Linked DNA regions of Labrenzia sp. VG12. The protein of the gene in region 2 interacts with the protein of the main gene of each other region in a pairwise test. Links are inferred from orthologs where the notes say so. Each region holds a gene or a part of one and is shown on either strand. Other genes may lie near its edges.

Evidence for each region.
Region 1: the proteins of CHH27_RS15935 (region 2) and ndk interact in binary tests that used the Escherichia coli proteins (3 or more experiments, as listed by UniProt). The link is inferred for Labrenzia sp. VG12 from one-to-one orthologs.

Annotation. Positions count from the first base shown.
Region 1 is NZ_CP022529.1:687,640-702,293, reverse strand. Bases 4,975-7,907 are described here. They hold ndk (nucleoside-diphosphate kinase), read right to left. Parts: upstream 6,686-7,907; coding sequence 6,263-6,685; downstream 4,975-6,262. Other genes in these bases: CHH27_RS03210 (helix-turn-helix transcriptional regulator), read right to left, coding at 7,805-7,907; CHH27_RS03215 (DUF4344 domain-containing metallopeptidase), read left to right, coding at 6,936-7,820; CHH27_RS03225 (YHYH protein), read right to left, coding at 4,975-6,089. Also shown: CHH27_RS03245 (GNAT family N-acetyltransferase), read right to left, coding at 1-235; CHH27_RS03240 (PLP-dependent aminotransferase family protein), read left to right, coding at 537-1,931; CHH27_RS03235 (DUF983 domain-containing protein), read left to right, coding at 2,089-2,499; CHH27_RS03230 (molybdopterin-dependent oxidoreductase), read right to left, coding at 2,705-4,801; more of CHH27_RS03225, read right to left, coding at 4,962-4,974; more of CHH27_RS03210, read right to left, coding at 7,908-8,827; CHH27_RS03205 (alpha/beta fold hydrolase), read left to right, coding at 9,047-10,039; CHH27_RS03200 (ABC-F family ATP-binding cassette domain-containing protein), read left to right, coding at 10,163-12,049; CHH27_RS03195 (HAD family hydrolase), read left to right, coding at 12,049-12,747; CHH27_RS03190 (glycoside hydrolase family 5 protein), read right to left, coding at 12,820-14,010; CHH27_RS03185 (hypothetical protein), read right to left, coding at 14,137-14,481. UniProt on the Escherichia coli protein: Major role in the synthesis of nucleoside triphosphates other than ATP. The ATP gamma phosphate is transferred to the NDP beta phosphate via a ping-pong mechanism, using a phosphorylated active-site intermediate.
Region 2 is NZ_CP022529.1:3,452,064-3,466,545, reverse strand. The notes cover bases 6,925-9,685. They hold CHH27_RS15935 (5-formyltetrahydrofolate cyclo-ligase), read left to right. Parts: upstream 6,925-7,896; coding sequence 7,897-8,475; downstream 8,476-9,685. Other genes in these bases: CHH27_RS15925 (YebC/PmpR family DNA-binding transcriptional regulator), read left to right, coding at 9,422-9,685; CHH27_RS15930 (TIGR00282 family metallophosphoesterase), read left to right, coding at 8,490-9,335; CHH27_RS15945 (cell division protein ZapA), read left to right, coding at 7,221-7,601; CHH27_RS15950 (DUF4164 domain-containing protein), read left to right, coding at 6,936-7,214. Also shown: fba (class II fructose-bisphosphate aldolase), read right to left, coding at 1-491; CHH27_RS15980 (VOC family protein), read right to left, coding at 713-1,084; pgk (phosphoglycerate kinase), read right to left, coding at 1,108-2,301; CHH27_RS15970 (LysE family translocator), read right to left, coding at 2,318-2,941; CHH27_RS15965 (hypothetical protein), read right to left, coding at 2,972-3,178; gap (type I glyceraldehyde-3-phosphate dehydrogenase), read right to left, coding at 3,342-4,352; tkt (transketolase), read right to left, coding at 4,497-6,485; more of CHH27_RS15925, read left to right, coding at 9,686-10,168; CHH27_RS15920 (MazG-like family protein), read left to right, coding at 10,243-10,539; CHH27_RS15915 (sulfite exporter TauE/SafE family protein), read right to left, coding at 10,528-11,289; crossover junction endodeoxyribonuclease RuvC, read left to right, coding at 11,466-11,990; Holliday junction branch migration protein RuvA, read left to right, coding at 11,987-12,604; CHH27_RS15900 (endonuclease), read left to right, coding at 12,601-12,846; Holliday junction branch migration DNA helicase RuvB, read left to right, coding at 12,836-13,876; CHH27_RS15890 (methyl-accepting chemotaxis protein), read left to right, coding at 13,992-14,482. UniProt on the Escherichia coli protein: Involved in the removal of 5-formyltetrahydrofolate.

The DNA.
Region 1 (14,654 bases), 2.8 Mb from region 2 along the record:
GCGGGTCTTCGCTGGTTGCCTTTTCCTCTAGCCAGGACTGAAACTCGGCCTTGGACGCGGGAGGATACTCGGGCAGCCATTTAAAACGCTGATCCGCATCGGCAACGCTGGAGGCCTCGAAAAGCTGTGCACCATGACGTGCAGGGTCCAGCGGTTCGAGGATTACATAGCGGCCGTCAAAGCGCCGGCGTTCCGGCCGGTTGCGGGCTGTCCATTGGCTGAGATCGTCGTGCACCTTGCCCTCCGGGCTAAGCGGTTCAAACCCTGTCTACTAGGACACCGGCACCCCGAAAAGAACCAGTTTGCCAAGACCTTGTGGACCAGCCCACCATATGAGGCGCACGTCTACTCGCGAAATCTCCCAAGGGGCAACTTCAAAGGCATCCCCTCCAGGTCAAATGGGAGACAGGGCAAAGACCGAGAAGGAAAAACCACCTTTCAACCGCGAACGGGCTGTTTACCCAGACCATTGACGACAATCATCTGTTTCAGATATACAGTCAATTATCCATTCAATTTTGAAATTGAGACACGGTATGACACTCTGGTCCCCGGACCTTGCCGCAAGCGACGCTCCTCGCTACATCGCCATTGCAGATGCCATCGAGGCGGATCTGAAATCGGGACGCCTGTCCCCGGGAGACAAGTTGCCGGCGCAGCGTCAGCTCGCCGGACGGCTGGGCCTCGACTTCACCACCGTTGCGCGCGGATATACCGAAGCCCGGCGGCGCGGTCTGATTGCCTCACGGGTTGGTAGCGGCTCCTTTGTCACGGGCCCTGATGCGGCGCCGGCAAAAACAGCCAAAACGGACAACCGTCTGACCGAGCGGGCAGCCGACTTCTCCATGAACCTGCCGCCGGAGCCGGACACTGCCGAGCTACGCGAGCGGATGCAGGAGAGTTACGTTTCCCTGGCAACCGATCTTGCACCTCTGTTGCGTTACCAGACGTTTTCCGCGTCAGACCCGGACCGTCAGATGGCGCAACGCTGGCTCAAGACCGTTGGCCTCATACCGCAACCGGAAGACATACAGTTCGCCCCGGGCGCACAGGCCGCGCTGACCGCCGCCCTGACGACGCTGACCCGACCGGGAGACCGAATAGCCTGCGAAGCGATCACCTATCCGGGGATCCGCTCCCTTTGCGCCCAGCTTGGACTTGAGCTTGTCGGCCTGCCCACCGATGCGGACGGGCCGGACCCGGATGCACTGGAGACAGCCTGCACCAAGGGCGGACTGAAGGCGCTTTATCTCAATCCGACGCTCAACAATCCAACCACGCGCACCGTGCCTTATGAGCGGCGGCTAGAGCTTGTGTCCGTCACCCGCCGTCAGGGCCTGCCAATTCTGGAGGACGATGCCTACGGCCAGCTCGGCCGCGCAAAACCTTCGCCCATCGCAAGCCTTGCTCCGGACCTGACCTGGTATATCGGGTCCCTTTCCAAGAGCCTGGGCGCCGGCCTGCGCCTCGCCCATGTGATCGCGCCTGACCAGAATGCCGCGTGGCAGTTCAACCGGGCCCTGCGCACCGCCAGCATCATGGTTTCCCCCCTGACTTCGGCTCTTGCCACCCGCTGGATCGAGGACGGCACCGCCCAATCCCTGCTGCAACACATCCGGCAGGAAAGTGCGGCACGGCAGGCACTCGCCAGACGGCATCTGAAGGCCCATCGCTTCGACGCCGATCCGGACGGGTTCCACCTCTGGCTACATCTCGATAATGGCTGGACCCCGTCAGCGCTTGTCAGCCAGGTCCGTGCGCAATCCTTCGGACTGGTCGAAGGCGATGCCTTTGCAGCCGGTGGACCGGCCCCGAATGCCGTGCGCCTGTGCTTTGGAGGACCGGTCAGCCGCGGTCAGGTCGACACGGCCCTCAATGCAATCGCCGCGACGCTGGCAACACCGCCTCAGTCGGCGGCCACCTATTTCTGAAGCGGCTAACATGACGACGGCAATCTGCCGCAGTCAATCCGCTTGCGCTTGAGAAATTTTTGCCTATCTTTGACTGCAATCACTTCCAGTCATTTACTCTTTGACTGGACACCAAAACGGCGTTGCAGGTGTGACGCCGAGCAGGAAAGAGCGTTTCATGAGCACATCTGAAAGCTGGCCCGAATTGCCGCCGATCCAGACCGGCATCAGGGGCCGCTGCCCGCGCTGCGGCGAAGGCAGCATTTTCGACGGATTTTTGAAGCTCAAGAAAGGCTGCAGCCATTGCGGCCTCGACTACAGCTTCGCCGACCCGGCCGACGGGCCGGCCTTTTTCGTGATCTGTTTCGGCTGCGTGCCGGCGGTCGCCTTCGCCATCTGGCTGGAAATCGCCTTCACCGCCCCCTATTGGGTGCATCTGGTCACGACCCTGCCTCTCATCCTCCTGACCTGCATTCCGATCCTGCGCCCCTTGAAGGGCTGGCTGGTTGCCAGCCAGTATTTCTACAAGGCCGAGGAAGGTCGTCTGGTCACGCCGGAGGATACGCCAAGCTCAGAAAGCCAGACCTGATATCCGGGAGCCCCAAACCAGATTAAGGCCAGGCTTGACCTGAGAGGGCGGTTAGCACCGGACGGGCGGTGCGCCGCCCTTATTGGTGTTTCATGTTTGCGGGCCCAAGAATTCCCACACACAACCGACGCCATACCATCACTGTCCCTCCGAAGAGGGCGCCGGGGGGTGTGGCGCGCTATCAGATGTTCTGCCGAAAAGCAGCTTAAGCCGCCCTCACCCAGACCGCGCTGTCATGAAACGCCGCACCGCCGTAAGGCGCGACCGGGTCGGCGCCGGTCAGTGTGTTGATGCCCTTGCCGTCCTCGAAAGCGTCGTTCGGCCAGATGCCTTCCGAGATCACGGTCCCCGGGGCGACGGTGTCTACCAGCCTTGCGTGAAGTGTCACGACACCGCGCTTGTTGCCCATCTGCACCCTGGCACCGTCTTCGATGCCGAAGCGGGCAGCTTCTTCCGGCCTGAGCCAGACTTCCGGGCGCCCTTCCTTCTTCTTCGAGCTCTCGGTCTCGTTGAAGGAGGAATTGAGGAAGGACCGTGCCGGTGCCGTCACCAGCCGGAACGGATGCGCGTCGTCGGCCTGTTCGATGCTGTCCCATTGATCGGGCAGTTCAGGCATGGACGCCCAGGGACCGAACGGTTCGCCCTCCGGCTTGTTCGGCGCGGCCGATCGGCCCCAGTCAGGTTTGAAGTGGAACTTGCGGTCCGCATGGCCGAAACCGCTGAGGTAATGAGCTGTTTCAAAATCGGGCTGCAGGTCGATCCATTTGTTCGTCTCGAGCTCAACCAGCGTGCCGTAGCCGGACTTCTGGAGCATCCAGTCGATATGGTCGCGCGCGCTCATGTCGAATCCGGGATGAGGTTTTGAGTCAACGCGCCGTGCGATCTCGTTGATCACAAAGATGTTTTCCCTTGGTCCTTCCGGCGCTTCCACCGCTTTGGGCCCCAGCATCAGATATTGGTGACCGCCGCCCTTGTAGATGTCGTCATGCTCCAGGAACTGGGTCGCCGGCAGGACAATGTCGGCCATCTGCGCCGTCTCGGTGAGGAACTGTTCATGGACGACCGTGAACAGGTCCTCTCTGGCAAAGCCCTGCCTGACCAGGTCCTGTTCCGGCGCAACCGACATCGGGTTGGTGTTCTGGATCAGCATCGCCTTGACCGGCGGACCACCTAAAAGCGCGGCGTCATCCCCTGTCAGAATACGGCCGACAAGGCTCTGGTCGAGCGCCCGCACGGACGGGTCCTTCAGGGACCCGGCCTCGATCATTTCCTTGTTGAGCGCGTAGATGGCACCGTTGTTGTGAAACGTACCACCGCCTTCATATTTATAGCTGCCGGTAATCGCCGCAATGGAACAGGCTGCATGCATGCCGACCGCGCCGTTGCGGGACCGGGTGAAGCCGTAGCCGAGACGGAAGAAGGTCTTCCTGGTTTCGCCGATGAGCCTGGCCACGTCTTCGATCTGCGCGACGCTCACCCCCGTGATGGCCGCGGCCCAATCCGGCGTTTTGGACTGAAGATGCGCTTCCAGCTCCTTCGGACAGTCGGTGAATTCTTCCAGATAGTCCCAGTCGGCGTAGCCGTCCCGGAAGAGCACATGCATGATGGCGCAAGCCAGCGCCGCGTCGGTTCCAGGCTTCAGGACGAGACCGATATCGGCCTGCTTCATCGTCTCGGTTTCATAGACATCCACGACGATGATCCGGGCGCCGCGTTTCTTGCGCGCGGCAATGGCGTGGGTCATGACATTGACCTGGGTCGCCACCGGGTTGGTGCCCCAGATGACGATCTGGTCAGAGACAGCCATTTCGCGCGGGTCCGGTCCGGCAAGGCGTCCCGTTCCAGCAACATATCCCGTCCAGGCCATGTTGGTGCAGAAACTGTCGAACTGGAGCGAATAGCCCTTGGCATGGCGCAGCCGGTGGATGCTGTCCCGCTGAACAAGGCCCATCGTTCCGGCATAGTGATAGGGCCAGACACTCTCTGCGCCGAACTCAGCTTCCGCGGCCAGGAACTTTTCAGCGATCAGATCAAGCGCGGCCTCCCAGGAAATTTCCTCGAACCGCCCTTCCCCCTTCCTGCCGACCCGGCGCAAGGGTGTCATCAGGCGTTCCGGGTGATAGAGGCGTTCGGCATACCGCGCGACCTTGGCGCAGATCACGCCCGCCGTATACTCATTGTCCTTGGCGCCATTGAGCCGGCGCACATCGCCATGCGGATAGAAATGCACTTCCAGGGCGCAGGTTGACGGACAATCATGCGGACACGCGGAAAAAGTGCTCTTGGGCGGCTCAAGCGTCATGGCTATCCAAATCCTGGCTGGGCTCGACGGCAGTTTACGAGCCTGCCTTATGGAAAACAAAAAGAGGCGCCGTCAAGCGCCTCCTCGTCACCGTCACAATGTCACCTGGCAGGCATCACGTCAGCCTGGCAGGCGTCCGCGCTGCAGCTGAAGACGGTTCCTAACTTCCGCTGCAGGGAGAGCGCCCCCCGGCACGGCCACCCCCTGGTGGCATGCCGCCCTGGCGGGGGCCGCGTCCGGGCCGTCCGGCTCCCGGTGGTGGCGGGCGCCCCCCGGGCAGTAAGCGCGGTGGACGTCCGCCCTGGTGCTGGATCAGTGTCACGGCCGCGCCGCTGTTGTCGGTCAATGCCGCAAAGTCGATGGTCGCGCCCTCACCTTCTTCCTCCAGCGCGCCGCGCCGCCCTGGCCCCTTCAAACGCTTGAAGCTGGCATCGGCGGTGCCCATCCAGCACCGGGGGATGAAGGGAAACGTGTCCGTCAGGACATAATGGTAAGTGCCGTCCGGATATTCCGGTGTCACGGCAAAGCGGCCGTTGCACTGATCCAGGTCGCCGGCGCCGGCAACATAGGCCCAATCCTGCGTGAACTTGCCGTTGTAACGGCCACCTGGACCGTCAGGACGGGTTCCCTGTTTCACACGATAGCTGCTTTTCAACTTCTTCATCGCCGACTTCTGTTTCGTGTCGGCATAGCCATAAGGGCCGTAAATCGGGAAACCGTCCGCTGCAAAACCGATCAGCGCCGGAACGGACTTGCCACCTTCGGACGCGAGAACGCCTGTCGGGATGCCGTGATAGTGATAGGTGCCGTCCGGCTGCACATGGGCGTTGTACTTGTCGAGCCCCAGCTTGCAGGCACCGCCCAGCGCCTCGTAATTCCAGCCGGACCGGCGGTTGTTCTGCCAGAATTCCGCCGTACCCGGATCCATCACCACGCCATTGACCGCGATGCCGAAAACGGCGCCTTGCGCGCTGGTGGCCCGAGCGTTCTTGCGTGGAGACACCGGCACTTTCAGATTGTAGTTTTTCTTGGAAATGGCGTGCGGGTTGTTGCGGTTCGGAAATTGCCCCGGTGGTTTGATCGGATAGCCATTGGCTCTGATCCGGCGCGAATTGCCGTCAATCGCAATATCTGCAGAGGCGTCAGCCTCCGGCAGGAGGAAGTTCAGGATGCCTTCGCCGATATGGCTGTGTTCGGCGGGCTCCTCGCCATGCAAGGGTGTCGTGCTGTCATGGGCCATTGCCGGCGATGCGGTCAGCGCACCGGCAAGCACGAGGCAAAAACGCATTTCATCTCTCCAGTTCCTTGTCGCCCAACTCTGACAGTATGGCTGAATTGACACCGGATGCTGTCGCACAATCACACGAATATGTAACAGCGTGTGTCTGGAGAGCTCTTCAGAAACAAAAAGAAAAGCCGGCCCCAGGGACCGGCTTTTCAGAATTCTTCTTGATGGCTGATTTAGCCGACAAGCTCGGTTCCGGAGAACCAGAACGCGATTTCCTGAGCAGCGGTTTCCGGGGCATCGGAGCCGTGTACGGAGTTTTCGCCGATGGACAGCGCAAATTCCTTGCGGATGGTGCCTTCCGCAGCTTCAGCCGGGTTGGTCGCACCCATGACTTCACGGTTCTTGGCGATGGCGTTTTCGCCTTCCAGGACCTGAACAACGGTCGGGCCGGAGGACATGAATTCGGTCAGTTCGCCGAAGAACGGACGTTCCTTGTGAACCGCATAGAAGGCTTCAGCTTCGCGCAGGGACATCCAAACGCGGCGGGAAGCAACCACGCGCAGGCCGGCTTCTTCCAGCTTGGCGGTGATGGCGCCGGTCAGGTTGCGCTTGGTGGCGTCCGGCTTGATCATGGAAAACGTGCGTTCAATCGCCATGGTTTCGTCTTTCTCGTTACAGGGTCGGACCGGCTGGTTGCCGGACCATAAATGTCGCAAATTTCGCGGCCTTAATAACGGGGCGCCGCCAACCCCGCAAGGGGGCGCAGACATGACAATTTCATGTCAACAGCGTTCTTTGCGGCATACAATGTTCTGGCGTTGCCCTGCAGCAGCGCCTATTTTGAACAAAACACAGCAGAATGACCCGGGTTTCTTCTGCCGATAAGCTCCTGTCAGGGACAAGACAATGCTCGAACTTTTCGCTCTTCTGCCGTCGTTTGTTTACGCTGCGTTCGTAACTGTCTTTGTCGCGACATCGTCGCCCACGGCATTGGCCAGCACCGCCGCCCCGGAAGATCAGCAATCCCACCTGTCCCTGGACGAAGAAATCGCGGCCCTGAGCGATGAAGAACGCGAAGAACTTTTTGTCTTTGTGGCCGGTAATGCGCTGTTCACGCTTTACCACGAAGGCGGACACATGCTCGTGTCGGAGCTTGAACTGCCCGTTCTCGCCCAGGAAGAAGACGCCGTCGACAACCTGGCGACCGTCTCGATGCTGTCCGCCGATACGGACGACATGGACCTCTTTCTCAAACAGGCCATGATCGGCTGGTTTCTGATTGCCGAAGAAGCCTATGAAGACCTGATCTTCTACGACGAACACGACCTCGATCAACAGCGTGGCTACCGGATGCTCTGCCTGATGGTCGGCGCTGACGAAGAGGATTTTCTGGAGCTCGCACTGGAACTCGACCTGCCGGAGGAAAGGATCGAAACCTGCGGTTTCGATTATGATCAGGCCGCCGATTCCTGGGAAGTCGTCACGGATCCTTATGTGCGTGAGGAAGACGGCCGCGGCGGCAAGATCAAGGTGAAATACGAACCGGCACCGGACGGTCTGAAATCGATGGAAGTGTTCATCAGGGAAAGCGGTCTTCTGGAACTCGTCGCCGAGGAACTGGACACGTTTTACGAGCTGCCGGAAGAAGTGACCTTCCTTGCCGCCACCTGCGACGAGGAAAACGCCTTCTGGGATCCACAGACCCGTGAAGTCATCTTGTGCCACGAATTGCTCGGCGGATTTGCGTCGATCTATCTGAGCCTGCCGAGCGAGGATCAGGCCGCCGACTGAGCCTTTTTCCGGTAGGTGCCCGGCGCGTCGCCATACGCCTTCTGGAACTCCCTGTAGAAGTTCGAGCGGGTCAGAAAACCAACCTGATCCTGGATGCGCGCAACCGGTTCATCCGTTGAGACAAGAAGTCTTGCCGCTTCTTCGAGCCGCATCTGATTGACGAACTGGCTGACATTGCCACCGGTGACGGAATTGATCGCGTGGGAGAGGTCCCGGTCCGGCACGCCAACCCGCCGGGCCAGCCGGGTCAAGGTCAGGCTCGGATCGCGAAAAAGGTCCTGGTCAGTCAGAACCTTCCTGGCGGTTTCAACCAGGGCGCTGTCTGCCTCATCCTCCCTTTCGATGCCATCTGCTTTTCGCTTTTTCGGACGCTTGCGCAGCGACACAAGCACGAGCGCAAGGGCTATGGCGAGAAAAAGAAGGCTTGCCAGCGACACCGCTCGAGCTGCGGTATCCTGCTGCGCCTGTGCGAACAGAAGCGCGATCCAGACATCGACAAATAGAGTTGCTGCCATGGCAAAGACGGCAACAAGAAGCAGTTTTCTGAGCGGTGTGCCAAGCGCTGTCGGCGCTTGCGAAAAACAGTCGCCCCCCTCCAGCCACAGCCGGATCAGCGCCAGCGTATAGACCATGTAGCTCGCCGCGATCAGGCCATCGACATACCCGCTGACAGGAACCGGGATCATCATGGCGATCGTCACCACGCAGGCCACGATCACGTGAAAAACGGCTCTGCGCCGGAAACGGCCGACAGCCTCGGTCAAGGACCGGAAAGCGAGATAGAGACCTGGTGCCACCCAGACCGGAAGTGTTCTTTGCACGGCCAGCAATTCGAAAAAGCCATAGGCAAAGCGCATGCCGACGAGAGACGCTTCCAGCGCCATGAGCAGGAACAGACCGGCAAACAAGCCACGCGAAAGCCCCGGCAAGGACCGCCAGGCCAGCGCTGCAAAGGCAAGTCCCGCAAACAGGCCAGCAAGCAGAAAAGACACCGGAATGCTGATCACGTCAGCCCCACTTCGGAAATCGCATTGAAGACACTGTCCTTTATCACGTTTCAGGACAGGACATCGCCTCTGCCATGATTGTCAACAGGCCTTCTTCCACGCATCTGATGAAGACAGCTTGCACCCCAAAACGGAGATCTCATGTTGCCGTCTTCAAACCACCCTTTCCGGTTTTCGCGCCTGTTTTGTCTGACTGTATCCCTTGTCGGAGCGATGATAATGTCACCCGGCGTTCAGGCCGGCGAAGCCCTGCCCTACGGACCTGGCGTTTCGAAAATCACCATAGAAGACAACCGTCAGGACCGGCCGCTCGCGGGCGACATCTGGTATCCGACCAGCACACCGGACATTCATCCGATCGCGAACAAGAGCAAAGTCTGGCAAATGGCACCTGCCGATCCGGACGGGCCGCCGGCGGAGGGAACGTTTCCGCTGGTCGTTGTATCCCACGGCATGTACGGCAACACCTTCAACCAGTCCTGGCTCGGATCCGAGCTTGCCAGGCGCGGCTATGTCGTCGCCATGGTCAACCACCCGGGCACAAGCTCCTGGCTCCGCGACCCGGACCACACCCGCAAGCTTTGGGATCGCCCGGTCGACCTCAGCCGCCTGATCAGCTTTCTCATTGAAGAAAGTCCTTACAGGGACCGAATTGATATCAACCGCATTCATGCCGTCGGCCATTCTCTTGGCGGGTTCACGGTCATGCTGCTGGCCGGCGCAACATTTGACCAGACCCGATACGAGACCACATGTGCCGGCGAAGACCAACCCGTTGCCTGCAAGGTCCTGACCGGATGGTCCATTGCCAGGACAGAGGCCGACCAGGCGGCCATGTCGGTCTCGCGCAAGGACAGCCGCGTCAAGAAAATTGTCAGCCTCGACCTTGGCGGCACCCCGGTGCTGTCGCGGCCAAGCCTTGCCGCCCTCGATATTCCCGTCCTCGTTCTGGGCGCCGAAAGGGCAGACATGCTCGACCAGGACCGGGAATCCCGCGCACTTGCCGCGTCCCTCCCCCAGGACAGGGTTCATCATGTTGAGCTGGAGGGCGCCGGGCATTTCGATTTCATGGGACAATGCAAACCGGCAGGATATGCCATTTTGAAAGAACATGAGCCCGGCGATGAAATCGTCTGTGTCAAAGGTTCCGTTGAACGCGCAAGCCAGCACCGCCGTATCCTGTCTGAGGTATTGGATTTTTTGACACCCTGACAGGCGGTTCTTTGACGAAGGCGGCGGGCAGGAGTGCAGTGATGCCACAGCCCGCCGTTTCCACGCGGTTTCAAGCAGGATTCCGCTTGCATCCGGTGAGAGCCTTCGCCAAACATCCCGCCCATGTTGCAAATCAATGACCTCACTTACCGGATCGGGGACCGGCTCCTGATCGACAAGGCCAGCGTGACCCTGCCCGGCAAGGCCAAGACCGGGCTGGTCGGCCGCAATGGTGCCGGCAAATCGACGCTCTTCAAGATCATCACCGGCGAGCTCGGCACCGAAACTGGCGGCGTGCAGATCCCCAAGAGAGCCCGGATCGGCCAGGTGGCCCAGGAGGCGCCGGGCACGGAAGACACCTTGATGGAAGTGGTGCTGGCGGCCGATACCGAGCGCAGCCGGCTGCTCATGGAAGCAGAAACGGAAACCGACCCGGACCGGATTGCCGAAATCCACACCCGCCTTGCAGATATTGGAGCCCACACGGCTGAAGCACGCGCGGGGTCCATTCTCTCCGGTCTCGGGTTTGATGCCGACGCTCAGCAGCGCCCCTGCTCATCCTTTTCGGGCGGTTGGCGCATGCGTGTTGCCCTGGCTGCGGTGCTCTTTTCCGAGCCCGATCTGCTGCTGCTGGACGAGCCGACCAACTATCTCGATCTGGAAGGCACGCTCTGGCTGGAGAATTATGTCTCCCGCTATCCGCACCAAGTTCTGTTGATCTCCCACGACCGGGACCTTCTCAACAAGGCCGTGGACAGCATTGTTCACCTGGAACGCGGCAAGCTGACCTACTATTCCGGCGGCTATGACAGTTTCGACCGTCAGCGGCGCGAAGCGATGATCCTGGCCGAAAAGGCCAAGGAGAAGCAGGATGCCCAGCGCAAGCACATGCAGGCCTTCGTCGACCGCTTTCGTTACAAGGCCAGCAAGGCCCGCCAGGCGCAATCCCGGCTGAAGATGCTGGAAAAAATGCAGCCGATCGCCGCATTGACGGATGAAAGCAGCAAACCCATCCATTTCCCCGATCCGGAAGCCCAACTGGCACCACCGATCCTGAAGCTGGAAGGCGTTGCCACGGGCTATGGCGACACCAGAATTCTGTCGCGGCTGACGCTCAACATCGATACCGATGACCGGATCGCGCTTCTGGGGGCAAACGGCAACGGCAAATCGACGTTCGCAAAGCTCATTTCCGGTCGTCTCGGCGCCATGGACGGCGAGATTACCAAGGCGTCAAAGCTGAAGATCGCGTTTTTTGCCCAGCACCAGCTGGATGAACTGAAACCGGCCGAAAACTCGGTGGCTCATGTCCGCGCCCTGATGCCGGAAGCGCCCGAGGCCAAGGTCCGTGCGCGTGTCGCCCGAATGGGGCTGCCGACCGACCGCATGGATACACCGGCCAAGGATCTTTCGGGCGGGGAAAAGGCGCGTCTGCTTCTGGGGCTCGCCACCTTCGACGGTCCGCACCTGCTGATCCTCGACGAACCGACCAACCACCTGGATATCGACAGCCGCGAAGCGCTGGTCATGGCGCTGAACGAGTTCCAGGGCGCCGTGGTGCTGATCAGTCACGACCGCCACCTTGTGGAAGCCTGTGCCGATCGCCTGTGGCTCGTCGCGGATGGCAAGGTCGCGCCATATGATGGCGACATGGAGGATTACCGCCGCCTGATCCTGCAGGGACCGGAGGCTGCGCAAAGGGCCCGCGACAAGGCGGATGCCGAAGACGCCGAAAAAGCCTCGGCCCAGGAAAAACGCCGGGAAGCTGCCCAGAAGCGCAGCCAGTTGAAACCGCTGAAACAGAAGATCGACGCGGCGGAAAAGGAATTGGCCCGGCTTCAGGACAAGATCGGCCGACTCGACGAGGCTCTCGCCGACCCGGAGTTCTTTGCAAAAGAACCGGAACGGGCAACCAAGTTTGCCAAGGAACGGGCCTTCTGCGAGAAAAAACTGGTCAAGACCGAAGAGGAATGGCTGGAACTCTCCGCCGAATTCGAAGAGGTGTCCTGATGGCCGAAATTACCACGCTGGGTTTCGATGCGGATGACACGCTCTGGCACAACGAGCGTGTCTTTCGCCTGACCGAAGACCGCTTTGCCGATCTGCTTGCGGATTATACGGAAAAAAGCCAGCTCTCCGAGCGGTTGCTGGCAGCCGAGCGCCGGAATGTCCTGCATTACGGATACGGCGTGAAAGGCTTCACGCTGTCGATGATCGAGACGGCGATCGAGGTAACGGACCGCCGCGTGCCGGCCGACGTGATTGCCGAGATCCTCGAAGCCGGCCGCGAAATGATGAAGCATCCGGTGGAACCCCTCCCTCACGTGGAAGACACGCTGAAGGCGGTGAAGGGCGATTACAAGCTTGTTCTGATCACCAAGGGCGACCTCTTCGACCAGGAACGAAAGGTCACGGCGTCCGGACTGGATGTCCATTTTGATGCCATCGAGATCGTCTCGGAAAAGACCGACGCCACCTATGCGACCCTGTTTTCAAGGCACGGCAGCGGACCAGCACAGGCACTGATGATCGGCAACTCCCTGAAGTCGGATATTGTGCCTGCCCTTAATGCCGGCGCTTATGGCGCACACGTTCCCTATGACATGACCTGGGCCCTTGAAGAGGCCGACGAGCCGATCGGCCACGAGCGGTTCTTCAGACTGGACAATATCGGCAAGGTTCCGCAGTTGCTGGCCCGGTTGAGTTAAACACCGCCTGCTTCGTGCCGTCCCCTTCCCTGGAGACGGCACTTTGACGTTGTGCCGGTCATCCGACCGGTCTTACCCGTTCAGCTCTTCTTTCAGCAGCTCCATCAGTTTGCCGTCCCTCGGAATGTCGCCGCTCTTTCCTTCTTCCATCATCCAGTAGAACCGGCCGGGCTTCAAAGACAGCGGGAGTTCGTAATCCATGCCCTCCCATTCCTCGCGGAAGGCATAGAACGCCCAGTGGCCACCGCGGGCGTCGACGGCATCGATCACGTCCTTCAGATAGGTGCCACAATCCTGCCAGCGGCGCATACAGCCGAATTCACCTGCAACAACCCGGGTCGGCGCCAGCCCCTGCTCTTCGGCCCAGTCAAAGGCCTTGTCGATATGCGCGACGACATCCGCCTTGCGCCAGCTGAGCGCCTCGCCGCCATATTGGGTTGTCACGCCTGGATAGCGATAGGGTTCTTCGCGTTTCATGTTGCCCGAGCTGGTCGCCTCGTAAGGCTCATACATATGAAAGGCATAAAGGACACGCTCATCGTTGAGCCTGTCCGGCCAGGCGGCAAGAGAACGAGGATTGGCATAATAGCCGGCATCCACCATCACCGGTGTTGCTGTGTCCTCTTTCCTGATGGCCGCGATGACCCGGTTGTAGAACAACACCAGATCCCTGGGACCGTCAACCTGCTCTTCTTGCCAGGCAACCAGATCGCTCATGGCACCATTCTCCGCCAAACCCGTTGTCTTTTCAGGGGCGGGCTCATTGACGATGTTGTATGCTGCAATCGCGGGATGATCCTTGAACTCGGCAGCCACATCCGACCAGAACCGGACGGCCTGGTCCGCATAGGCCGGGTCGGACCAGAGCCGGTCATCGAACGTGCCGTCATTCTGCTGCGACCAGCGTGCCCCCGGCAGGCTGAGTGGCACAATGACAACCTTCAGGCCCGCCGAATGCGCGGCATCAAGCGCCTTGCGCAGTTTGGCGACATCTTCCTGCGGCAGGCCCTGATAATTGTCGGCATTGCCAAGAAGAAAGTCCCGCCCCTCGCCTTTCCATTTGCTGAAGGTCAGTCGCACCCAGGTCGCGCCTGTTCCGGCCAACGCCTCGAAATAGGCCTTGTCGGGTGTCAGCTCGTTAAAACTGTTGCCTCCCTTTTGCTGTGTGTCCCAGAAGCCGATGAGATCTGCGGCCTGACCGGCACTTGTCAGCGGTAGACTCAGGATCGCGCTCAGGAAAGCTGCTTGGCGCAGTTTGGCCATGTGGTGTTGGTCCTGTTTTGGCGGAATTGAAAATCTGTACTTGCGGAGACAGACCGGCAGGCCAGCCGAAGACGACAGCCTGCCGGGTTTGCTCATCACGTTTTGGCACCCGATGCTGGAGCCCGCTTACTGGTCCAGGACCGTGAGATCGGCGTTTTCAGAGGTGATCAATTGTCCGCCATCTGTCTCGCGAATGAGGTTGATTTGATCCGCTTCCAACCGCATGGACTTGAAGGCGATACGGACATTGCCCGAATAGCGCGTAGCACCGTCTTCCTCGGTGATCTCATCCGCTGAGATTTCAAATGCCTCCTCGGGGGCAAATCGGATTTCCACGTTTTCGCGATAAAGATAACGCTGCCCGTCCTCTGAACGAATGTGACCCGCCTGAATTTCGAATGCGGATGCTGCCGGAATGGAATTCGCGAACAGAAGAACCGGCAGGCTGGCTGCCAGAAGTTTGTGTCTCATGATTGACTTCGTGCGACAGTGCCTGACGGCACCTTGCACGCTCCTTTGGGTGAGGGAAACCACCGGATTCCCGCCAACGCGGACAATTCAAAAGTGGCTTTTACGTCAGTTATTTAGATGTGACTTTGAGGCGTATTTTGGGCAAGGTCGGCTCTTGATTGGGGAAATGTGCG
Region 2 (14,482 bases):
CCTTCAGCGCCGTGGCCGTCTTCCTTGTCGCCCATGCCGGTTTCCAGCGACCCGAGCACGCCGAGTTCGCCTTCAACGGAAATGCCGCCCAGATGCGCCATGTCGGTGACCGTCTTGGTGACTCCAACATTGTAGGCCCAGTCGGCCGGGGTCTTGCCGTCGGCTTCCAGGGACCCGTCCATCATCACGGAGGTGAAGCCGGCCTGGATGGCGGTCATGCAGGTCTGCGGCGCATTTCCGTGGTCGAGGTGAACACAGACCGGAATATGCGGGTAGATCTCGACAACCGCGTCCATCATGTGTTTCAGCATGACGTCATGGGCATAGGCGCGCGCGCCGCGCGAGGCCTGGATGATGACGGGAGAATCGGTCTTGTCCGCCGCGGCCATGATGGCCAGCGCCTGCTCCATGTTGTTGATGTTGAACGCCGGAACGCCGTAATCGTGTTCTGCGGCATGGTCTAGAAGCTGGCGGAGGGTAATGCGTGCCATCAATTGTCTCCCGAAGGTCCGGATCCGTTAGCGTCACAAGCTAGCAAAAAAACACGGCACCGATGTTGCGGTGCCTCAATCCTCGGTGGTTCTAACAAGATTTTCCGGTATGGAAAGAGGACTGGTTTCCCTTAAATCAATTTAAATACAAAGGCATGCCGGAAAATGCCGGGGGGCAATTAATTTGCTTCACGAATTAACTTTTCGCCCCTCCCGCATCGTTATCCGACCGGCGAGCTGATATCGACAAAGGTTCCGGCCGGGTCCCGGACGATCATGCGGCGCTGGCCATAGGGCAGGTCGCGCGGCGGTTCGATAATCACGGCCTTCATGTCGCGAGCGCGCTCGTAAAGAGCGTCGCAATCGTCCACCACGAAGGTCAGGATGACGCCGGCCGGCGCGCGCTGGGCGCGTGCCGGGACAATGTCGCTGGTCTGGTTGAGGATGCCGAGTTCAAGCCCCGGTGTTTCCGGATCGGCCAGATTGACAAACCAGTCGGAAGAAAACTGCGGCACCAGCCCGAGGAGCTGCTCGTAAAAGGCCGCCGTGACGGCGACCTCTTCGGTCAGGATGTTGGTGAACTGGCGTTTCATGGTGTCCTCTCCGTGTTGGCAGATCAGGCTTCGAGCGCCTTGACGCCGGGCAGTTCCTTGCCTTCCAGCCATTCCAGGAAAGCGCCGCCCGCGGTTGACACATAGGAGAAATCCTCCGCTGCGCCTGCGTGATTGAGGGCAGCCACCGTGTCACCGCCACCGGCGACGGAGTTGAGTTTGCCGGCCTTTGTATTTGCGGCCGCATGTTGGGCGGCGGCGACGGTCGCCTTGTCGAAGGGGGCAATCTCGAAGGCACCGAGCGGACCATTCCAGACCAGGGTCTTTGCGGCATCAATCTTTGCGTTGACCGTGTCGATGGAGGCGGCGCCAACATCGAGGATCATGCCATCTTCCGGAATGACATCCAGCGCGACGGTTTCATTGTCGGCGCCTGCCTTGAATTCCCTGGCAACCACAGCGTCGGCAGGCAGGACAATTTCGCAATTTGCAGCATCGGCGGCTTTCATGATCCGGTTGGCTGTGTCGGCGAGATCATGTTCACACAGGGACTTGCCGACATTGACGCCCTTTGCGGCAAGGAACGTGTTGGCCATGCCGCCACCGATCACCAGCATGTCGACCCTGGAGACGAGGTTTTCCAGGAGGTCGATCTTTGAAGAGACCTTTGCACCGCCAACGACAGCCAGAACGGGGCGGACCGGCTGGCCGAGCGCCGAGCCGAGGGCTTCCAGTTCGGCCTGCATGGTGCGGCCTGCATAGGCCGGCAGCAGCTTTGCCAGGCCCTCGGTAGACCCATGTGCCCGGTGAGCCGCTGAAAACGCGTCATTGACGTAGATGTCGCCATTGGCGGCCAGCGCCTTGGCGAACTCCGGATCGTTCTTTTCCTCGCCCTTGTGATAGCGGGTGTTTTCCAGGAGCAGAACGTCACCATCACCAAGTTCCAGAACGGCGTCCTCGGCGGCCTGACCGATGCAGTCATCGGCAAAGAGCACCGGTTTGCCCAAAAGAGCCGCAACGGCCGGGGCGACCGGCGCCAGTGACATGTCGGCAACCCGCTCGCCTTTTGGGCGGCCGAAATGGGCAAGCAGGATCACCTTCGCGCCTTTGTCGGACAGTTCGCTGATGGTCGGCAGGACACGCTCGATACGCGTGGTGTCGGTCACCTTGCCGCCGTCCATCGGGACGTTCAGGTCTACCCGGACCAGAGCCCGTTTGCCGGCAATGTCAGTCAGATCGTCAAGAGTTTTGAAAGCCATGGAAGAACACCTGTCGTCAGGGGCGGGTCGAGTTGGTCGTTACGGCGATGCCGATGCCGAAGAGCGTCAGCAGAACACCGAAGGAACGCTCCATCCAGAGTTTGGCGCGCATGAATTGAAGCCGGACGGCCGGCAGGGTGAAGAACATCGTGACCAGCACAAACCACAAAAACACGCCGCTGGCCATGATGACGCCGTAACCGATCTGGGTCCAAAGCGGCGTTTCAGGAGAGGTGACCTGCAGGAACACGCTGAGCGCGAACATTGTCGCCTTCGGATTTGTCACATTTGTGAAAAAGCCCCAGCGCAGCGCTTTCAGGGGTGGCATGCCGGTCAGGGTTCCGTCGGCAGGCATATCCCGGGAGGCGGTGCGATACATGGTAACGCCAAGGAAAACCAGGTAGGCGGCGCCAATCAGTTTGAGTGCATTAAAGAGCAGAATGGACTGGGACACGATGAGGCCGATGCCGGCCAGCGCGTAGGTGACGTGAACGCCAAGCGCCAGGGCAATGCCGAGCGCAGTCATGATTCCGGCCAGACGGCCGCCGATGAGCGCGTTGCGCAGAACCACCGCGAAATCCGGGCCCGGCACGATGGCAACAACAATGGTCAGGGAAATGACAGTGAGAAGTTCGAGCACGGGGTCTCCGGAAGTTGCTGAAAACGGTGGCTACGGATCTTTTGCAGAAGGGGGGCGCACGCCAGGAGCGTCGTGGAGGATGGTATGCGCGGAATCGGACGGCTCCAATTCGGGCGCCCAATCCTGGTCCGACGGGATGCGTTGTTCCTCCCTGGAAAGATCAGCCCTGTAGAAAAGAAGGCCCACAAGGCAGCCGACTGCAAATAACGAACCGAGGATGACCAGGAGTGCGGTCATGGCGGTGTCTCCAGACTTGAACTCTACCTGCGTAAGTCAAGTCTACCCGACGCGCGCCTGAAAGGAAAATCGAGCCCGGTTTGCGGCAGCCGCCCGTCCATGCGGTCTGTCCAAGTGAGTGTGAAAGGTGCCGGAGGGTGTCCGGCACCTTTCCAGTCGTTGATCAGATCAGCTTCGCCATGGCAATGGCGGTGTCGGCCATGCGGTTGGAGAAGCCCCACTCGTTGTCGTACCAGGTCAGAACACGCACGAAGGTGCCGTCCATGACCTTGGTCTGGTCGCAGTGGAAAACAGACGAATGGCTGTCATGGTTGAAGTCCATCGACACAAGCTTGTCGTCGGTGAAGCCCAGAATGCCGTTCAGTTTGCCGTTGGCAGCGGCCCGGATCGCGTCGTTGATCTCTTCAACGGTCGTCTCGCGCTTGGCGATGAAGTTGAAATCGACCACGGAAACGTTCGGCGTCGGAACGCGGATCGCGACACCGTCGAGCTTGCCGTTGAGTTCGGGCAGAACAAGGCCGACGGCCTTGGCGGCTCCGGTGGAGGTCGGGATCATGGACATGGCTGCGGCACGGGCGCGGTAAAGATCCTTGTGCAGCGTGTCCAGGGTCGGCTGGTCGCCGGTGTAGGAATGGATCGTTGTCATGAAGCCCTTTTCGATGCCGATGGCTTCATTGAGGACATAGGCGACCGGTGCCAGGCAGTTGGTGGTGCAGGACGCATTTGAAACAACCAGGTCATCCGCGGTCAGAGCATCGGTGTTAACGCCGAAGACGATGGTCTTGTCGGCACCGGAAGCCGGTGCGGAAACGAGCACGCGCTTGGCGCCGGCCTCCAGGTGGGCGGCTGCCTTTTCCTTGGAATTGAAGATGCCGGTGCATTCCATCGCGATTTCCACACCTAGCTCGCCCCAGGGCAATTCTTTCGGATCTCGAACGGCGGTGACCTTGATCGGTTTGCCGCCACCCACGGAGATAGTATCGCCGTCAACGGCAACCTCAGCCGGGAACCGGCCGTGAACGCTGTCATAGCGCAGCAGATGCGCGTTGGTTTCTACCGGGCCGAGATCGTTGATCGCAACGACTTCAATGTCGGTACGGCCGGATTCGACGAAGGCGCGCAACACATTGCGGCCGATGCGTCCAAATCCGTTGATTGCTACCTTGGTTACCATAATCAACTCCCGCAGTCTCCGGTCTGCCTGGTCGGGTCTTAAACCGGTTTAAAAGCCACATAGAGTGGTCACTGAAACAGCACATCACGTGCGCGAAGGCCCGGCAACATAGGAGGAAATTATGTCGCCGGGAATTGATTTCGATTAAGAAGCGAGCTTTTCCTTGGCTGCGGCGACAACCGCATCCTTCGTGATGCCGAAATGCTCGTAGAGCGCTTTATAGGGCGCGCTGGCGCCAAATCCGGTCATGCCGACAAAGGCGCCGTCATTGCCGATGAAGCGGTCCCAGCCCATGCGAATGCCGGCTTCAATGGCAATCTTGACCGGGCTGGTGCCGATAACGGCCGCCTTGTAGTCGTCGGACTGGGCCTCGAAGAGCTCGAAGGACGGGACCGAGACGACGCGGGCGTTCACGCCGGCTTCCGTCAGTTCCTTGTGTGCGTCCACCGCGATTTCGACTTCCGAACCGGAGGCGAAGATGGTGACGGCTGCGTCGTCGTCGCTGTCGATCAGCACGTAGGCGCCCTTGGCGCACAGATTGTCGTCCTCGTAGGTCTTGCGCAGGGACGGCAGGTTCTGGCGGGTCAGGGCCAGGACCGACGGACCGTCCCGGTTTTCCAGCGACAACTGCCAGCACTCGAGGGTCTCGGTGATATCGGCCGGGCGGAAGAAGTTGAGGTTCGGGATCGCGCGCAGGGCGGCGAAATGCTCGACCGGCTGGTGCGTCGGTCCGTCTTCGCCGAGACCGATGGAATCATGGGTCATGACATGAATGACGCGCTGTCCCATCAGGGCCGCAAGGCGGATCGACGGCCGGCAATAGTCGGAGAAGATCAGGAAGCCGCCGGAATAGGGGACAAGACCGCCATGCAGCGCGATACCGTTCATGGCAGCGGCCATGCCGTGTTCGCGAATGCCATAATGGATGTAGCGGCCGGAGAAATCGTCCGGCGTGATCGGAGCGGTCTGTGCCGTCTTGGTGTTGTTGGACCCGGTTAGGTCAGCTGAGCCACCAATGGTTTCCGGAACCACTTCGTTGATCACGCCCAGCACGGCCTCGGACGCCTTGCGGGTCGCCATGGTCGGCTGGTCTTCAGCGAGCTTCTTCTTGTAGTCAAGCATGGCCGCTTCGTAGCCTGCCGGAAGATCGCCGCGGTTGCGGCGCTCGAACTCGGCCCGCTTTTCGGCGTCGGCTTCGGCGAAGCGTTTCTGCCAGTCCTTGTGTGCCTGGGCAGAGCGCAGGCCCGCGATGCGCCAGGCATCGAGAATGTCGCTCGGAACTTCGAACGGCTCATGCGGCCAGTTGAGGGCTTCGCGGGTGCCGGCGATTTCCTCTGCGCCAAGCGGCGCCCCATGGACCTTGGCGGTGCCGGCCTTGGTCGGCGCGCCGAAGCCAATCGTGGTCTTGGCCGCGATCAAAGTCGGACGGTCGCTGGCCTGGGCCTGGCGGATGACGGCGGCAATCGCGTCCGGATCATGGCCGTCGACACTGAGCGTGTTCCAGCCCGAAGCGGCAAAGCGTGCCTGCTGGTCGGTGGAGTCGGTGATGTCGACCTTGCCGTCGATGGAAATGCCGTTGTCGTCCCAGATGACGATGAGCTTGTTCAGCTTCAGGTGACCCGCCAGAGACAGGGCTTCCTGGCTGATGCCTTCCATGAGGCAGCCGTCGCCGGCCAGCACATAGGTGTAGTGATCCACCAGATCGGCGCCAAAGCGGTCTGCCTGCAGCCGTTCTGCGATGGCCATGCCGACGGCATTGCCGAGGCCCTGGCCGAGAGGGCCGGTCGTGGTTTCGATGCCGGCGCCGTGGCCGAATTCAGGGTGACCGGCGGTGCGGGCACCGAGCTGGCGGAAATTCTTGATTTCGTCGAGCGAGAAGTCTTCGTAACCCAGCAGGTAAAGCAGGCTGTAAAGCAGCATGGAGCCGTGACCGGCGGACAGGACAAAGCGGTCGCGGTCGGACCAGTTCGGAGCCGTCGGGTCGAATTTCAGGAATTCGGTGAACAGCACGGTTGCGATATCCGCAGCGCCCATCGGCAGTCCGGGGTGACCGGATTTGGCCTGTTCCACGGCATCGATGGCAAGAAAGCGGATCGCGTTTGCCATGCGCTGGTGTTTCTCAAGATCGGTCATCTTCTTCCCGTTGCTTGCTTTGGAGCCCCTTACACTGAGCAGAGCGCTCGGCAAGGCAGATTTGAGGTACGTTGCTCAAAAGTTAACTATCGTCAATTTCGATCAGGCGCCAGACAAATATCAGGAACCGCACCTGAGTCAATAAAACAGGTCGCACGACTCCGCGTGGCGGTTTGGGGAATAAATTTTCATCCCGGGCGTTATAGAGTTGAGGATTCTGCCAATGGCGGCATTGACTGGGAGAAGATGCGGTGCCTAAGCTCGAGGCCCTGATAAAGATTTGCTTTTTCGCCAATGGACTTGCGTTGTGGAACGACGCACGATTTGCACGCTTTTTGGGCAGTCATGCCGGGGCGGAAGCGTTAAATCTCCAGTCTGATGCTTGAAAGGACCGGGCGGACCGCCGCAAAAACACTTGGGACAACGTAATTAATGGCGGAAGTGGACTGCATGGAAAAAACCAGCCTCGCTGACGCGGTCAGGCGCCTGGACCAGGCCGTCGGTCATCTGGAAACCGCTGTCCAGCGCCGGATGGATGCCGACCGGTCGCTGAATGCCCTGCAGGATGATCTGCAACGGCTGGGCGAGGATCGATCTCAACTTGCCGCCTCCCTTGATGAAAGCGAAGCCCGGGCGTCCCGTCTGGAAGAAGCCAACAAGGACGTCTCCCGCCGGCTGGTCTCTGCGATGGAAACCATCCGCAGCGTCCTGGATGCGCATGGGGGCTGACGGCTGATGGCGCAAATCACGGTCACGATCAACGGCAAGTCTTTCCGCATGGCCTGCGACGACGGCGAAGAAGAGCGCCTGCAGGGGCTGGCGGCACGGTTTGACGGCTGGATCAACGAGCTTCGCGGCGCCTTCGGCGAGATCGGCGACCAGCGCCTGACCGTGATGGCCGGTATCATGGCCACGGATCAGGTTTCCGAGCTGGAGCGGCAGGTTGCAGCCCTTCAGGAAGAACTGGCAGACGCCAAGAAGCGGCAGGTTGCCGCTCTGGACGACATGAGCCAGAACGAGGAAGAGCTGTCGAGGGCCGTGAACACGGCGGCGGCCCGCATCGAAAGTCTGGCCGACAGCCTGTCCAAGAGCCTCAAGTCGTCCGACATCTCCTGAACGAGCTCGTCCGTCAGCTTCTTTTCATTTCGTTTGTGATGAAATTCGTGACGCTCTGGTAATTGCACCGGGGCCGGATTATATGCGGTACTTGCGGCTGCCCGATACGTCAGGAACATTATCCCCGGGGCCTTACGCATTCCTTCGGGAGCTGTCCCTGCGCTGGGCCGTGGTCCGTTGCATACGGCGCCCACCTACATTGTAGGTTCTCCGGGATTGCAGATCCAACGGTCGGGCGGCCGCGCGTTCCCTTGTTCGGGATGCGGGCCGATCGCAGCAACCAGTCCGAGGGCCCATGACCGACCTTCTTTCTCCAGCCGACGAAAAAGCCGCCCTGCGTAAGGAGGTGCTGGCACGACGGACTGCTATGGCCGTCACAGACCGGATCGAACGCAGTCTGATGCTGGTCGATCACGCCGGCGCATTGCCATTGCCGGCGGGCGCGATTGTCTCCGGCTTCTGGCCAATCCGGGACGAGATCGACGCCCGGCCGTTGCTCGACCGGTTGCGGCAACTGGGACACAGGCTCTGTCTGCCGGTCATGGTCGGTCCGTCCCTGATCTTTCGCCATCTGGACCGGGACACCGAGCTGGTGCCGGCCGGTTTTGGCTGCATGGAACCGGGACCGTCGGCGGAAGAGTTGCGCCCGGATGTCCTGTTGATGCCGCTTGCCGGGTTCGACGAAGAGGGCAATCGCATCGGCTACGGCCGTGCGTTTTACGACAATGCCATTGCCGGCCTTGAAAAAAACGGGCCGCTTTTGCGCATCGGCCTTGCCTTTGCGCTTCAGGAGGTTGACCGCGTGCCCGTGGAAGCGCATGACAAGCCCTTGGATGGAATCCTGACCGAAGACGGCTATCGTGCCTTCGGCTGATCCAGCGAGGACTTATGCGTATCTTGTTTCTGGGCGATCTTGTTGGCCGCGTCGGCCGGACCGCCGCCATTGAGGAATTGCCGCAGCTGGTGGAGGACAACCAGCTCGATTTCGTGATCGTCAACGGCGAGAACTCTGCTGCAGGGTTTGGAATTACCGAGGCCATTCTCCAGGATGTTCTGGATGCCGGGGCCGATGTTGTGACGACGGGCAACCATGTCTGGGATCAGCGCGATACGCTTGTCTACATCGAACGTCAGGACCGTCTGCTGCGGCCGTTGAACTATCCGGCTGGAACGCCGGGCCGGGGCGCGCATCTCTACACGGCCCGCAATGGTGCCAGGGTGATGGTCGCCAACGTCATGGGCCGCGTCTTCATGGATGCGCTTGATGATCCATTTGCAGCCATCGACCGCGCGGTCAATGAGTGTCCGCTTGGCGATGTCGCAGACGCGATCATCGTGGACATGCATGCCGAAGCGACCAGCGAAAAACAGGCGATGGCCCACTTTCTTGACGGCCGCGTCTCCCTTGTTGTGGGAACCCACACACACGTTCCGACCGCCGATCACCAGATCCTGGAAAACGGCACGGCCTACATGTCGGATGCCGGCATGTGCGGCGCCTATGACAGTGTGCTCGGCATGGAAAAGGAAGAGCCGGTCAACAGGTTCCAGCGCAAGATCCCGGGCGCCCGCTTCACACCGGCCTCCGGGGATCCGACCATCTGCGGCGTTGCCATCGAGACCGACGACCGGACCGGGCTTGCCGAGCGCATTGCGCCGCTCAGGATCGGCGGGCGTCTGGAGCCCGTGGTGCCGTCCTTCTGGAACAGTCGCAGCTCGGTTGCCGATCGATAATTTCACTGAACTGGATTTTCGCCGCCAACTTGCCTATAAGCGGCGCAGTTTTCATCGAGATCATCCGTAAAGAGCCGAGAAGAGCCATGGCAGGCCATTCAAAATTCAAGAACATCATGCACCGCAAGGGACGCCAGGATGCGGCCCGTTCCAAGATGTTCTCCAAACTGTCCAAGGAAATCACCGTCGCCGCGAAAATGGGCGATCCGGATCCGGATTCCAACCCGCGCCTGCGCCTGGCCGTCCAGAACGCCAAGGCCCAGTCCATGCCGAAGGACAACATCCAGCGTGCGATCAACAAGTCCCAGGCTGGTGACGCGGAGAGCTACGAGGAAATTCGGTACGAGGGTTACGGTCCGGCCGGCGTTGCTGTCGTGGTCGAAGCCCTGACCGACAACCGCAACCGCTCCGCGTCCAACATCCGCTCCTATTTCACCAAATGTGGCGGCTCCCTGGGCGAGACCGGCTCGGTCTCCTTCATGTTCGACCGGGTTGGCGAGATCGTCTACAAGCCGGAAGCCGGCGAGGCCGATGCCGTTCTGGAAGCGGCGATCGAAGCCGGTGCCGAAGACGTCCAGTCCGACGAAAACGGTCACACCATTTATACGGCCTTCGAAGACCTCAACGAGGTTGCCAAGGCGCTTGAAGATGCGCTTGGCGAGGCGGATTCCACCAAGATCATCTGGAAGCCGCAGAACCTGACGCCTGTAGACGCTGAAAAGGCGCAGACCCTGTTCAAGCTGATCGACATGCTCGAAGACGACGACGACGTCCAGAACGTCTTTGCCAATTTCGACGTGGACGACGACACGATGGCAGCGCTGGCGTCCTGAGCATCGTCTCGATTTGAGAATTGAAGACCCCGGCTTTGCCGGGGTTTTGTTTTGGCAGAGAGGTTAGCCACGCTGTGTTCAACATCTATGAGCTAACGCAGAATGATCCCAAGACGCTTCAGGAACGTTCGCTGAAACTCGCTGAGGAAGCGGGCGAATTGGCGCAGGCAGTCCTTTCGGCGACAGGAGCGCCCGGAAGCCAATACAAGATGCACGATCTCGCAGATGTGCGTGAGGAGGCTGCCGACGCGGCAATCGTCGCGTTGAGCGTTTTGGCTCAGGCTTGTGAAAGCAAGGATGTCTTTGAAGCAGAACTCCGCCGGCTGATGGCTCGGAAATGCGCCAAGTGGCAAGAGAAGCTATCGAAATAACGGGTCCAGCGCGGGCATGCTGGTCAGGGCGGCCAGCGCAATCAGTCCATAGGCCAGTTTGCGATACAGGCGCGGGTCGGCTTTTGAAAATCCGTGAGACCCAAGATAGATCGCCAAGGCATAAACGGGAACGGCCATCAACAGCAGGTGGAAAACCTCAAGGGTGAAGAAGCCGTTCAGGGTATAGGCGACAAAAGTGCCGAGGCTGGCAAGCGGGAAGAAGACAATGAGGTTCGCCCGGACCACGGCCGGTTCCTTCGCGCTTGAGAGCCAGAACGCCACGATCGGCGGCGCGGAGACCTGCGAAACCCCACCGAGAATGCCGGCGAGGGCGCCGGCGCCGAAGGAAACCGGTCTGGTGGGTTTCCTGCGATACCGCCAGCCGGATATCAGCAGCACCAGAAGGCCGGCAACAATCGCGAAGATGAACCAGCGCAGCGGCAGCACATCGAGATTGGCAAGAAGCCAGGCGCCTGCCTGCACGAAGATCACGGATCCCAGGACTGCCGGCAGCACGGTTGACCAGTCGCAGAGTTTCAGCACGCGGAAGATCAGCGGCAGGGCGACGATACCGTCAATCACCAGAAAGGCTGCTGCGGCGGTCGATGGCAGCATGACGCTGGTCGCCACCGGCATGAAGATCATGCCGGCTCCAAAGCCCGCAAATCCGCGCACGCATCCGGCGATGAAAAGGACAACTGCCAGAAACGCGATCAGCTGCGGCGGGTAGGAACTGAAGATGTCGAACATGGGCCTTCACAAAAAAGAGATGGAAACATCGACATCGCCTGGATGCGAAATGGAATAGGTCCAAAGATGAATAGGCGTGTTTGCCCTGCCTTCGAGGTGGGTTTTGGACAGGCTTTCCCGTGGTACGGTGTGCTTTGGCTGGCGTCAACGGGCAAGTTTTGTTACCGATTTGTTCTATGACACATGCGATTCGATTGCTGGGCATTGACCCTGGACTGCGCCGGACCGGCTGGGGCATGATTGAGGCAGCCGGCAACCGGCTGTCCTTCATTGCATCCGGCACTGTGACCTCAAACAACAAGAAGAGCCTGGCAGAGCGGCTGGTGGAGTTGCATGACGGGCTTACCGATGTCGTGCGGCGCTATGAGCCGGCGGAAGCTGCCGTCGAGCACACATTCGTCAACAAGGATGCCGGGGCGACGCTGAAACTGGGCCAGGCGCGCGGTATTGCGTTGCTGGTGCCGTCTCTGGCAGGTCTGGATGTTGCCGAATATGCGCCGAACCTGGTCAAGAAGACAGTGGTCGGGACCGGCCACGCCGAAAAGGAACAGATCCGGGCCATGGTGAAGGTCCTGATGCCACGTGCGACCTTCAACACGGACGATGCGGCCGATGCCCTGGCCATTGCGATCTGCCATGCACAGCACCGGGCGAGCGGGGCTGCGCGCCTGGCTGCCCATGTTGCCAGGGGGGCCGCATGATCGGGAAACTGAAAGGCACCGTCGACAGCTATGGCGAGGACCATGTCATCCTCGACGTGCATGGCGTCGGCTACCAGGTGCATTGCCCGTCCAGGATTCTGCAAGGCCTGCCGCGAGCGGGCGAGGCAGCCGTTCTGTTCATCGAGACGATTGTGCGCGAGGACATGATCCGGCTTTACGGTTTTTCTGCCGAAGCCGAGCGGGAGTGGTTCCGGATCCTGATGACCGTCCAGGGTGTCGGCGCCAAGGTGGCGCTCGGCATTCTCGGCATTCTGAAAGCAAGCGAAGTGGCCAATGCCATTGCGCTTGGCGACAAGGCGGTGATCACGCGGGCGCCGGGGGTCGGCAAGAGGGTGGCAGAACGCATCGTCGCCGAACTGAAGGACAAGGCGCCGGCCCTTGCCACCGTCGACCAGGGCACCATCGCCGTGTCGCAAAATGTCGCCGACAATGTTGCCGCCCGGCCGGTTGCCGAAGCGGTATCAGCCCTGACGAACCTTGGATATGCCCAGGCGCAGGCCAGTGCCGCCGTTGCAAAGGCAATGCAATCTGCCGGTGACGAGGCGACGACGGAGACGCTGATCCGCCTGGGTTTGAAGGAACTGGCCGGATGATCGCCCTGACCTATGCCATTATTGCGATCGTGTTTGTCGTCCTGGGCATCGGTGGCATCATGTATCTGGACCAGCGCTTTTCAAAAGCGGTCGGTGACAGGCCTTTTGTTCTGAAAGGGCGCCGGATCGAAACCGACGATCCATATGTCCGTCGCCAGTTCAACAAGTTCTACGCTCTGCGCGTGGCCTATTCGCTAGGTCTCCTGGTGCTTTTGTTTGTGGTCGTAAGCCATGTCGGATGACAGCCGTATCGTGACGCCGGAAATTCGCGGCGATGAGATCGACAGCACAATGCGCCCGCAGGCGCTGGACGACTTTGTCGGTCAGGCCCAGGCGCGCGCCAACCTGAAAGTGTTCATCGGGGCTGCCAAGGCACGCGGCGAAGCGCTCGATCATGTGCTGTTTGTCGGCCCTCCTGGCCTCGGCAAGACGACACTTGCCCAGATCATGGCACGCGAACTCGGTGTGAATTTCCGGGCAACGTCTGGTCCGGTCATCGCCAAGGCTGGCGACCTGGCAGCCTTGCTGACGAACCTGGAAGAACGGGACGTCCTGTTCATCGACGAAATCCACCGGCTCAATCCGGCGGTCGAAGAAGTGCTCTACCCGGCGATGGAGGACTTCCAGCTCGATCTGATCATCGGTGAAGGTCCGGCGGCGCGCTCGGTGAAGATCGACCTGGCGAAGTTTACCCTGGTGGCGGCCACCACACGGCTGGGACTGCTGACGACACCCTTGCGGGACCGGTTCGGCATACCGGTGCGCCTGCAGTTCTACACGGTCCCGGAACTGGAGCACATCGTCAAGCGCGGTGCCTCGATTCTCGGGATCGGCATGGCGGAGGACGGGGCCCGTGAAATCGCCAAGCGGTCCCGGGGCACTCCGCGGATTGCCGGACGGCTTCTCAGGCGCGTGCGCGATTTTGCCGTCTTCGACGGCGCTGAGCGCGTCGACCGGGCGCTCGCCGACAAGGCGCTTTTGCAGCTGGAAGTCGACGGCGCGGGTCTCGACAGTCTCGACCGACGCTATCTCAACCAGATTGCCGTCAATTTCGGTGGCGGTCCCGTCGGCATCGAGACCATCGCGGCCGCGCTCTCCGAGCCCAGGGATGCCATCGAGGAAATCGTCGAACCCTATCTGATCCAGAACGGGTTCCTCCAGCGCACGCCGCGCGGGCGAATCCTGACCCCGATGGCTTTTGAACATCTCGGACTGGCCGTGCCGGCCCGTCCGGATGCGCCGCAAATGGGCCTGTTTTCAGATCCCGACTAGGTTTCCGTAGCGAAAATAAAGTCTCACCTCGTAAAAACTGCTCATGGCGCTTGGCGGATTAAGCTTTTGTTGGCGAATCCAGCCGTATTGTCCCGTTAACTATGCGGGGGAAACCATGCGGAAGCGGCTTTCATCTAAACTGGCACTCATGTTTCTGGCTGGTGCACTGACCATGTGCGTCGCCATTGTCACCGTGACATCCATCATTTCTCGAGACGTTGCCAACGGACAGGCGGATGCCGGTCTGCAGAGTGCGACCAGTGCAAAGCAGAAAGTGCTGGAACTGTCGCTTGGACAGGTCAAGGACAGCGCAGCGTTTTTCGTGACCCTGGAAGGGGCGAAAGACAGTCTGATGAAGACCATGGTCGGCTGGAAGAACCTGAAGGAAGGCCAGACCGGGCTCCTGCGCAAGATCTTCGTCGATGACAATCCGAACCCGGAAGCGCGCCACCTCTTGGTCGAGCCTGCGGAATCCAACTACTACGTGAACAATCACAAGGTCGTTCACCCGATCTACGAGGACCTGATCGGGCAGGGCCTTTTCTCCGATGCGGCGCTGACCAATCCGGAAGGGTTCATCACTTACACCTACCGCAAGGGGCCGGA